3 regions of the Pseudarthrobacter sp. NPDC059871 genome follow, and region 3 is predicted to be linked to each of the others. Evidence: riboswitches for the same ligand, from Rfam matches in the RefSeq annotation. Region 3 holds a riboswitch; each other region holds the start of a gene.

Region 1 (3,266 bases), on a different contig from region 3:
GCCGCCCACGAACCGCGTCTCCACCCGGTCCCGGATGAGGTCCGGAGCCCCCGTTTCGGGTGCGGCTGACAGCGCATCCAGGCGGCCGCCGTCACGGGGCGCAGGGTAGGGAATGGCGCCGTGGCCGGTGCGGATGCTGTGCACCCAGGCGGCGTAACCGGCGCCAAGGGTGCGGGCGGACTCCCCGCCGTCAGCCACCAGGACATCCGCGGAGACGGTGACGTATGGCTCCGCCAGCGCGGCCGACGGCTTGAAATGGGTCCGGTATTCTGCCACCGAATCCAGCACTGTGGCAGGGGAGACGTGGTAGTTCGCCCCAAACGGCAGGCCGAGTTTCCCTGCCAGCCGGGCGCTGGGACCGGCCGTTGAGCCATGGATCCAGAACTGGGGCGTGGTGCCCCGTGCCGGAGTTACCGTGATCTCCTCGCCGTGCCGGGTCCGGTAGCCGCCGGTGAAGAACCCGATCACGTCCTGGACGTCGCTTTCGAAGTTGTCCGCGTCGCCGGGTTCGCGGCCCAGGAGTTCGGCCTGGAGGCGGAATTTCCGCGGGAGGACGGAATTGAAGAGCCGCCGAGCCGCCGGGACCAGGAGCCCGTCCACCACCCGGGCTCCCTCGTCCGGCTGCGCCGCAGCGACCGCGCCCGCGGCGTGCGCGGGGCCGTCCGCATGCGTAGCACCCGCAGCGGAGCCGTGGGCGGCGGCGGGCTCCGGCGTCGTCCGTCCCGCATCCGTTGAATCCGCGGCCGGCGTGCTGGGCTGCCCCGACCGTCCGAACCCCAGGTCCAGCCGGTCCGGGTACAGGGCCGCGAGGGTGCCGATGTTCTCCGCCACCTGCAGCGGCCGGTAGTTGCCCAGGATGGTGGCGGCGGTGCCCACACGGATGGTCCGGGTGGCCGCCGCAACCAGGGCCGAGAGCACGTGCGGGGCGGAACCGGCGACGCCGGGGTTCAGGTGGTGCTCGGCCAGCCAGAAGCGGTGGTAGCCAAGGTCCTCTGCGGCTACAGCAAGGTCAATGCTGTTGCGCAGCGCGTCGCCGGCCGACTGCCCGGCAGGGACTGGACTGAGATCGAGTACTGACAGGGGGACGGGGGAAGCGGTAGGCATGGCATGACCCTACGAGCCGGCCCACCCTGTCCCAAGCGGCCCTGTCACCGGGCTCAACCGGGGGAAACAGGCCGTCACGGAGCCCGTTTCCGATGCTGGGCAAAAGTGCAAAGATGACGCCAAAAGCCGCTGTTTGACGCGGGATTTCCTGCGTTGACGCCGCGCGACAACCGCGTTTGTCAACGCATTGGGCCGGCTCCTACATTCAAGCCATAGGTCAAGAGTCAGCACGCCAAGGACCGGCTGGTGCTGCGGCAACCCTCAGGCATTTTGTGGCGGGGTGCTCCGGAAACAGACCTGGCCGCACCGCGGCAAGTGAATGTCGTCCCGGCCGCGCTGCGGCCCTGAAGAAGGAAACCATGGCTTCAACACCTGTCCCTGAACTGCGCTCCAAAATCGTTGCGCTCGAGCTCGACGGCGACGGCGCCCACCCGGCCGCGTGGCGCCGCGCGTCCCACCTTCCCGGCGCCCTCCTGGGCGGCGGCCGGATCCGGGAAACCGCCCAGGCCGCGGATATCGCAGGCTTCCACCTGGCCACCTTCCGCGATTCCCGCGTCCTGGATGCCGGCAGCACCGGCATCGCCGGCCGGATCGACGCCGTGCAGCGTGCGGCCTTCGCGGCCCCGCTGACCCGGTCCCTTGGACTGGTCCCCGAGGCGGGAACGCTGTTTACCGAGCCGTTCCATGTGGCCACGCAGCTGGCCAGCCTGGACTATTCCTCCCACGGCCGGGCCGGCTGGCTGGTCAGCGCCGCCAACGAACCCGCCGAGGCACGGTCCGTGGGCCGCCAGGCACTCGCCGAAGCCGATGTCCTGGCCGAGGCAGCAGACGTGGTGGAGGCCGGCCGCCGGCTCTGGGATTCCTGGGAGGACGGCGCTGTCATCCGGGACGCAGCCACCGGCCGTTACCTGGACCGGGACAAGCTCCACTACGCCGACTTCGACGGTGACAGATTCTCCGTGAAGGGCCCGTCCATCATTCCCCGGCCGCTGCAGGGGCAGCTGGTGGTCTTCGCACCGGCGGACCTGATCCCTGCCGTCGAAGCGGACGTGGCGCTCGCCGCCGCCGGTTCGGTGGACGGACTGGCAGCCGCGGCGGTGGCTGCAGCAGCGGCCGGAACCCCGCGCACCCTGGTGGAGCTCGACGTCGTCCTCGACTCCCGCGGCCAGTCCGCGGCGGAGCGCCTCGCGGAGCTTGATGCGTACGAACCCTGGCAGGGCGGCGCCCGGTACGCCGGCAATGCGGCAGGGCTCGTCGAGCTGCTGGTTGAACTCTTCCGCGCAGCAGACGGGGTCCGGCTCCACCCGGCCGTCCTGGACATCGACCTGCCCGAACTCGCCGCCCAGGTCCTGCCGGAACTGCACCGCGCCGGTGTGGCCGCGCCGCGCACCGGAACCACCCTGCGCGAAACCTTCGGCCTTCCCCGCCCCGCCAACCGCTACGCCGCGGCCTGAAAGAGAGCATCATGAGCACGCACCACCGCACCGCCGGCAACGGCCAGATCCAGTTTGGCGTCTTCTTCCAGGGCGTCAACCACACCACCGTCTGGAAGACCCCGGAGAGCGGTTCCCAAACCGACTTCGAATCCTTCCGCCGGGTGGCCCAGACGGCGGAGCGCGGCCTTTTCACCGCGTTCTTCCTCGGTGAGGGACTCCGCCTGCGCGAGCACCTGGGCCGGATCCACGACCTCGATGTCGCCGGCCGCCCCGATGCCCAGACGGCCCTCGCGGCCCTGGCCGCCGTCACCACCAACATCGGCCTGGTGGCCACCCAGAACACCACCTACAACGACCCCGCAGACCTGGCGCACCGCCTGGCCAGCCTGGACCTGCTCTCTGGCGGGCGGGCGGCCTGGAATATCGTCACCACGGACAACGCCTGGACCGGTGCCAACTTCCGGCGCGGCGGGTTCCTCAAGCACGAGGACCGCTATATCCGGGCCGAGGCCTTCGTCCAGACGGCCAAAGCGATCTGGGATTCCTGGGCCGACGGCGCAATCGCCGGGTCCCGGGATGCCGGGCGCTGGCTCGAGGAAGGCAGCATCACTCCGGTCCGGCGCACGGACGCAAGTTTCGACGTCGAGATCACCGGCCGCCTGCCGCGCTCCTCCCAGCACCACCCGGTTCTCTTCCAGGCCGGCGACTCGCCGGACGGGCGGGACT
Region 2 (3,266 bases), on a different contig from region 3:
GGTGTCCCGGGTGCTGGTCCGTTCGTCCCACACCACCAGCGCAGTCTTCTGGAACTGGGCGGACGTGGCGGCTCCCACCACCTGGTCGAACCAGCCGGCCTTGACGTCCACCTCGGAGGCGCCCCCGGAGGAGGGGCTGTAGAACGCGGCGGTCTGCAGTACGAACGGTTTAGCACGCCCGGCCGAATAGTCGTTGTAGAAGTTTTCCCCGCCGGAGGCTGTGAGCATCTCCTGCAGCTCGCCCGGCCGGGGCACCGTGTTCACCGCCGCCCCGCCGGCCGTATCGTCGTGGAAGGCGGTCAGGCCCACCCAGTCCACGGCGTCATCGCCGGGATAGTACGGTTCGTAGGCGCTGTCGGCCCCGTCCCAGGTCCCGTCACCGTTGGTGTCGAGCAACGCGAAGCCCTCACTGCCGGGCGTGGGCGCGTTCCGGCTACGGGCGAAGGGATAGTCCTTGCCAAGGTACGGCTCCCACACCATCAGCGGGCCGCCGTCGGACTTCTTGAAGGCAGCGGACACCGCACGGAAGGCGTTCCGGTACGCGCCGGGCTGCTGGCCCCATTCCACCCAGCTGGCATTCATATCCGGGGCGAAACGAATGAGCACCTGCCCGGTAAAACCGGACGTCAGCCGCCGCACTTCGCCGGCAAAGGAAGCCGCCGCAGCGTCATCTATCTGGTCCAGGGGCACGCTGGGCTTCACGGTGAATATCGCGTGCGAGCCCTGCAGTGACGCCTGCTCCAGGAAGCCCCGGAGGTTGTTCTGCTCCGACGGGCGGTACGGCAGGGCGAGGTCGTGCCCGTAGGCTGCGGGGGAAGCGCCAAGCCGTTCGGCGAAACCGGCAGCGGAATCCTCACCCCATTCCAGCATTGCCCCGAACAGGGGTTTTCCCTCATCCGGGCTGAGGTCAGCCGCGCGGGCGGCACCTGCGGGCAGCACCACGGCACACGCTGCCAGCAGCAGGACGGCAAGGAATGTCCACCCCCTCGACGCGCCCGCGCGGAACGGACTGACCGAAGGCTTGGTGCGTCGTCGCGCGGATGTACGCGTGCTCATGGAACCCCCCGGTGCCGAAGACCTGGTGGGGCGGCGGCCCCACCTGTACTTTATCGGTCGCGGCCTGCCGGGAAAGCATGCAGGAAGCGTTGTAGAACCCGTCCACCTGCGGCAATGCCGTCGTCGGGCGCTTCCGCGAAAGGGCTCCGCACCCCTGTGACCCTGTGTTTCCGGTTCAGTTACGGAAGATGACGACGGCGGCGGTGCGGCTCCCGGCGGCAGGTGTTACGTTTTTGGGGAGTAATGAGTACCGGCACCAAGCCCTGACTGGCCGGTCGGCAACCCTCCTCCCACGGCGGGGTGCCTCAGGTGAATACTCGGCATATCGACCGATTCGAGCTGCAAGCGTGAGAGAAGGAGATCCGTCATGTCTGACGCACCTGTCCCCGAAGAGAAACTGTCCTACCGCCTGATCAGCGGCCCGGACGACCGCGCCTTTTGCGAGCGGATCTCGGCCGCCTTGGCGGAAGGGTATGTGCTGCACGGCAGCCCGGCAGCGACCTTCAACGGCAGCAGCGTCATCGTGGCCCAGGCAGTGGTGCTCCCGGCAGCCATCGCCTCCGCGGATGCCGCCGTCGCCACCGCCGTGGACAGCCTCGAATCCGCTACTGAAGAAACCGAATTCGACGGCGAGGGCCACGCATGAGCTACGCAGGAGACCTGACACCCCAGGAGGCCTGGGCCAAGCTGGAGCAGGGCGCCATCCTGGTGGACGTCCGCACGGAGGGCGAATGGGCGCACATTGGCATCCCGGACACCAAGGCCACGGACAACGATCCCCTGTTCATCCAGTGGACGTTCCCGGGCGGCATTCCCAACCCGGACTTCATTACAGACCTGGAGCAGCAGGGCCCGGAGAACCGCGGCACCGAACTGCTGTTCCTGTGCCGCTCCGGGCAGCGCTCCATCGCGGCGGCCACGGCGGCAACCCAGGCGGGTTTCACCTCCTACAACGTCCTGGAAGGCTTCGAAGGCGAACCGGACCGTTACGGCGAACGCACCGTCAACGGCTGGAAGAACCGCGGCCTGCCCACCAACCTCGGAAAGAACTAAGTGACCTTCAACGAAGACGCCGCCGGCTGGAGCCCTGACACCCAGGCCGTCCGCGGCGGGCTGGACCGCACCAACTTCCAGGAAACGTCCGAAGCGATATTCCTCAACTCCGGGTTCGTATACGAATCCGCTGCCGCTGCCGAGCGCGCCTTCACCGGCGAGGACGAACGCTTCGTCTACTCCCGCTACGGCAACCCCTCGGTGGCCACGTTCCAGGAACGCCTCCGCCTGCTGGAGGGCACCGAGGCATGTTTTGCGACGGCGTCCGGAATGTCCGCCGTCTTCACGGCCCTCGGTGCGCTGCTGGCTGCCGGGGACCGCGTGGTTGCTGCCCGGTCGCTGTTCGGCTCCTGCTTTGTGATCCTGAACGAGATCCTGCCCCGCTGGGGCGTGGAGACAGTCTTCGTCGACGGCCCGGACCTGGAGCAGTGGCGGTCCGCGCTGTCCGAGCCCACCACCGCTGTCTTCTTCGAATCCCCGTCCAACCCCATGCAGGAAATCGTGGACATCGCCGCGGTCAGCGAACTGGCGCACGCGGCGGGTGCCACCGTCGTCGTCGACAACGTGTTCGCCACTCCCCTGCTGCAGCGCTGCGGACAGCTCGGCGCCGACGTGATCGTCTATTCCGGCACGAAGCACATCGATGGCCAGGGCCGGGTTCTCGGCGGTGCCATCCTGGGCACCAAGGAATTCATTGACGGTCCCGTGAAGCAACTGATGCGCCACACCGGGCCCGCCCTGTCCGCGTTCAACGCCTGGGTGCTCACCAAGGGCCTGGAGACCATGGGCCTGCGCGTCAGCCACTCCTCGGCCACCGCCCTGCGGCTCGCCGAATGGCTGGAACAGCAGCCCGCCGTCAGTTGGGTCAAGTACCCGCTCCTGAAGTCACACCCGCAGTATGGGCTCGCCGCCAAGCAGATGAAGGCCGGCGGCACGGTGCTCACGCTTGAACTGGCGCCCTCGGGCGGGCGCTCCGGCAAGGAGGCCGCGTTCGCGCTGCTGGACGCGCTGCGGATCATCGACATTTCCAACAACCTGGGCGATTCCAAGTCCCTCATCACGCACCCGGCCACCACCACGCACCGGGCCATGGGTCCGGAGGGCAGGGCCGCGATCGGCCTGACCGACGGCGTGGTGCGCCTGTCCGTGGGGCTTGA
Region 3 (3,266 bases):
GGCAGTTCCCGGGGTGTTCGGTGCCCAGTGGGGGTAGGTCCTGGTGTCGTTGGCAGGCACCCATCGGCCGGCATCCACTACGTAGTCCCAGCCGAGCCCGTCGCGTCGGAGCTTTTCAATGCCTGCGAGGAGCCGCTGGGCATCTTCGAGCCGGGAGCCGACTCCGAAGCTTGCCCGCAGCGATCCCGATGGCAGGCCCAGGCGCTTCAGCAGCGGGTGGGCGCAGAATCGGCCATCACGGAGTCCCACACCGTGTTCGGCGGACAGGTAGGCGGCTACCAGGCCGGCATCGTAACCCGCCACCGAGAAGTTCACCACCCCGATGGTGTCCTTGTCAGGATCGGTGTCCTTGAAGATCTGGTGCACGGTGACGCCGTCGATCGCCTGCAGGCCTTCCACCAGGTAGGAACGGATGGCCGACTCGTGGGCGTGCCAGCGGTCCTGGTCCAGGCTCGCGATAACCTGCGTTGCCCGCGCCAGGGTAGCCGCACCCAGCACGTTGGGGGAGCCGCCCTCGTGGCGGGCCGGGCCGCTGGCCCAGCTGACGCCGTCGAGCTTTGCTTCCTTAACGGCGCCACCGCCGGCGAGGTGTGGAGTTCCAGCGTCGAGCCAGTCCGGGCGGCCCACCAGGACGCCGGCGCCAAAGGGCGCGTAGAGCTTGTGCCCGGAGAAGGCAAGGTAGTCGACGTCGTCGGCGCTGATGTCCACGCGGCGGTGCGGCGCCAGCTGGGCGGCGTCCACCACAATGCGGGCACCGTGCCGGTGGGCGAGGGCGGCAAGCTCCCGGATGGGTAGGATTTCGCCGGTGACGTTCGAGGCGCCGGTGACCGCCAGCAGGTTGACCCCGCCCTGCTCAAGCTCGGCACGCACGGACTGGATGGTCCCGGCGATCGTGTCGGCGGCAACGATGCTCCGGTGGGGGACACCCTGCCACGGCAGCAGGTTGGCGTGGTGTTCGATGTCCAGGTACAGGACGTCACCGGCGGGCTTGCCCTCCGTGCCGGGGAGGCAACCGGCGAGCAGATTCAGGGAATCGGTGGTGTTCCGGGTGAAGATGACGGAATCGTCGGGGCGGCCGCCGACGAACTCGCGGACGATGTTGCGCGCGTTCTCGTAAACGGAAGTGCTGATCTGCGATGCGTAACCCGCGCCGCGGTGGACGCTGGCGTAGAACGGCAGGATCTCATTGAGGTAGGCCGACACCACGGTCAGCGCAGGCGCGGAAGCCCCGTAGTCAAGGTTGGCGTAGCGTACGTGGCCGCCGGAGATCAACGGGGCCAGGATTTCAGCGCCGGTAACTGCGGAAAGCGGACGTCCGGCCGCGGCCAGGCGTTCATCCGAAACGCTTTCGGCGGCGATGGCGTTAATGGGGGAGTCGACGGCAGTAGTCATGGAGACCTCACTTCAGGACTGGACTCCGGCAGTGCTGGAATCCGCGCTTGCCGCATCCGCTCCGGACCGGCCTGGTCGTCACCCGGGGCACCCCACCGCGAATGGAGGGTTGCCGGCCAGCAAACCGGGGTTTAGCGCTGGCACTCGTGACCTGGATAAAACCATAGAACATGTGGCGGCCCGGTCTGAAGCCGGGAGGATTGTTAAGGGTTTTGTTACGCGCGGCCCCGAATCGGGCTTTCTTCGAAGATTACGACGGCGGGCGCCCCCTTTTGGAGGCGCCCGCCGTCGATTGTTCGGAAGGAGGCCGGCCTACAGGAGGTCGTCCAGGCCGGGGTTCAGCCGGTGCAGCACTTCGGTATGGAGGATGGAATTGGTGGCCAGGGCGTTCCCGCCGAAGGGGCCGTCCTCGCCCTCGAGGGAGGTGAAGCGGCCGCCGGCCTCCACCACGATGGGCACGAGGGCGGCCATGTCATAGAGGTTCAGTTCGGGCTCGCAGGCGATGTCCACCGACCCTTCGGCCACCATGCAGTAGGACCAGAAATCACCGTAGGCGCGCGTGCGCCAGACGTCCTCGGTCAGGCCCAGGAAGTCGTCAAGGTTGCCGCGTTCCTTCCAGCCACCCAGGCTGGAATAGGACAGTGAAGCGTCGGACAGGGTGGAAACGTCCGAGACCCGGAGCCGGGTGGCCGATGCAAGGGAACGGCCCATGTAAGCCCCCATGCCTTTGGCTGCCCACCACCGCTTACCCAGGGCGGGTGCACTGACGACGCCGACTACCGGCTCGCCCTCATCGACCAGGGCAATGAGCGTAGCCCAGACGGGAACGCCGCGGACGAAGTTCTTGGTGCCGTCGATGGGATCGATGATCCACCGCCGTGAGCCGTGGCCGGTGCTGCCGAACTCCTCGCCCAGCACGGCGTCGCGGGGGCGGGAGCGTGAGAGCTGGCCGCGGATGGCTTCCTCGGCGGCTTTGTCCGCATCGGTGACCGGCGTCAGGTCGGGCTTGGTCTCCACGTGGAGGTCCTGTGCCTTGAAGCGGCTCATGGTCTGGTCGTCCACGGAATCGGCCAGGACATGGGCCAGGCGCAGGTCGTCGTTATAGGTCGAAGCGGGTTGGATCATGGTTCCAAACTACCGTCTGGCGCCGGTTCTGCCGGGAGGTCGGCCGTGCCGGTTGGCGCTGTCAGCTGATGGTGCCGAGCTCCTTGGCCTCCTGGGCTTCCATCCTGGGATCGGCGCCGAGGAGCCGGCGGAGCGAAGCCAGGCGTGCTTCACCGGTGGGTCCTGCGTGTCCGCCGGCCACCCAGGCGTCGAGCCCGCAGTTGACGGCAGTGGCGGTGTGCTTGCAGCCGCGTTCGCAATCGTCTGTGCCCGGCGAAAGATCCGGGAACGACCTCAGGATCCGGTCCGGATCCACATGGGCGAGGCCAAATGACCGGATGCCCGGGGTGTCGATGATCCAGCTGCCGGGAGGGGAGTCGGCCAGGCGCAGGGCAAGGGCCGAAGACGACGTGTGCCGGCCCCGTCCGGTTACCGCATTCACACCGCCGGTGGCCCGTTCCGCGCCGGTCAGGGCGTTCACCATGGTGGATTTACCGACGCCGGAGTGCCCGAGCATTACGGTGACCTTGCCTCCCAGGTGTGCCCTGAGCCCGGCAACGGCGTCACTGTCCAGCCGGGCCGACAAACCGTCATCGGAGCGGGCGTCGATCCCTGACGCCTCCAGGTCGGCGGTCCGGCTGATGATGACCGGGAAGTCAAGGTGCGTGTAGTTGGCCAGGAACTCGCCGGGATCCTTCACGTCCGCCTTGGTGACCAGCAGGATCGGCTCGATGCCGGCGTCGTACGCTGCCACGAGGGCGCGGTCGATG

Evidence for each region. Region 3 has a riboswitch for S-adenosylmethionine ahead of ACFV4R_RS01235 (aminotransferase class V-fold PLP-dependent enzyme). Riboswitches for the same ligand answer to the same signal wherever they lie in the genome.
Region 1: linked by a shared signal. The riboswitch ahead of ACFV4R_RS03765 (LLM class flavin-dependent oxidoreductase) and the one ahead of ACFV4R_RS01235 (aminotransferase class V-fold PLP-dependent enzyme) in region 3 are both predicted to bind S-adenosylmethionine.
Region 2: linked by a shared signal. The riboswitch ahead of ACFV4R_RS08570 (DUF1737 domain-containing protein) and the one ahead of ACFV4R_RS01235 (aminotransferase class V-fold PLP-dependent enzyme) in region 3 are both predicted to bind S-adenosylmethionine.

The regions. Positions count from the first base shown of each region.
Region 1 is NZ_JBHWJV010000002.1:214,991-218,256, forward strand. It holds gene ACFV4R_RS03760 (LLM class flavin-dependent oxidoreductase) at 1-1,104, opposite strand, end outside; SAM riboswitch class IV at 1,320-1,428, shown strand; gene ACFV4R_RS03765 (LLM class flavin-dependent oxidoreductase) at 1,464-2,558, shown strand; gene ACFV4R_RS03770 (NtaA/DmoA family FMN-dependent monooxygenase) at 2,570-3,266, shown strand, end outside.
Region 2 is NZ_JBHWJV010000005.1:76,941-80,206, reverse strand. It holds partial or broken gene opgC (OpgC domain-containing protein) at 1-1,056, opposite strand, end outside; SAM riboswitch class IV at 1,296-1,410, shown strand; gene ACFV4R_RS08570 (DUF1737 domain-containing protein) at 1,424-1,702, shown strand; gene ACFV4R_RS08565 (rhodanese-like domain-containing protein) at 1,699-2,109, shown strand; gene ACFV4R_RS08560 (O-succinylhomoserine sulfhydrylase) at 2,110-3,266, shown strand, end outside.
Region 3 is NZ_JBHWJV010000001.1:280,686-283,951, forward strand. It holds gene ACFV4R_RS01235 (aminotransferase class V-fold PLP-dependent enzyme) at 1-1,392, opposite strand, end outside; SAM riboswitch class IV at 1,431-1,544, opposite strand; gene hisN (histidinol-phosphatase) at 1,705-2,517, opposite strand; gene ACFV4R_RS01245 (ribosome small subunit-dependent GTPase A) at 2,579-3,266, opposite strand, start outside.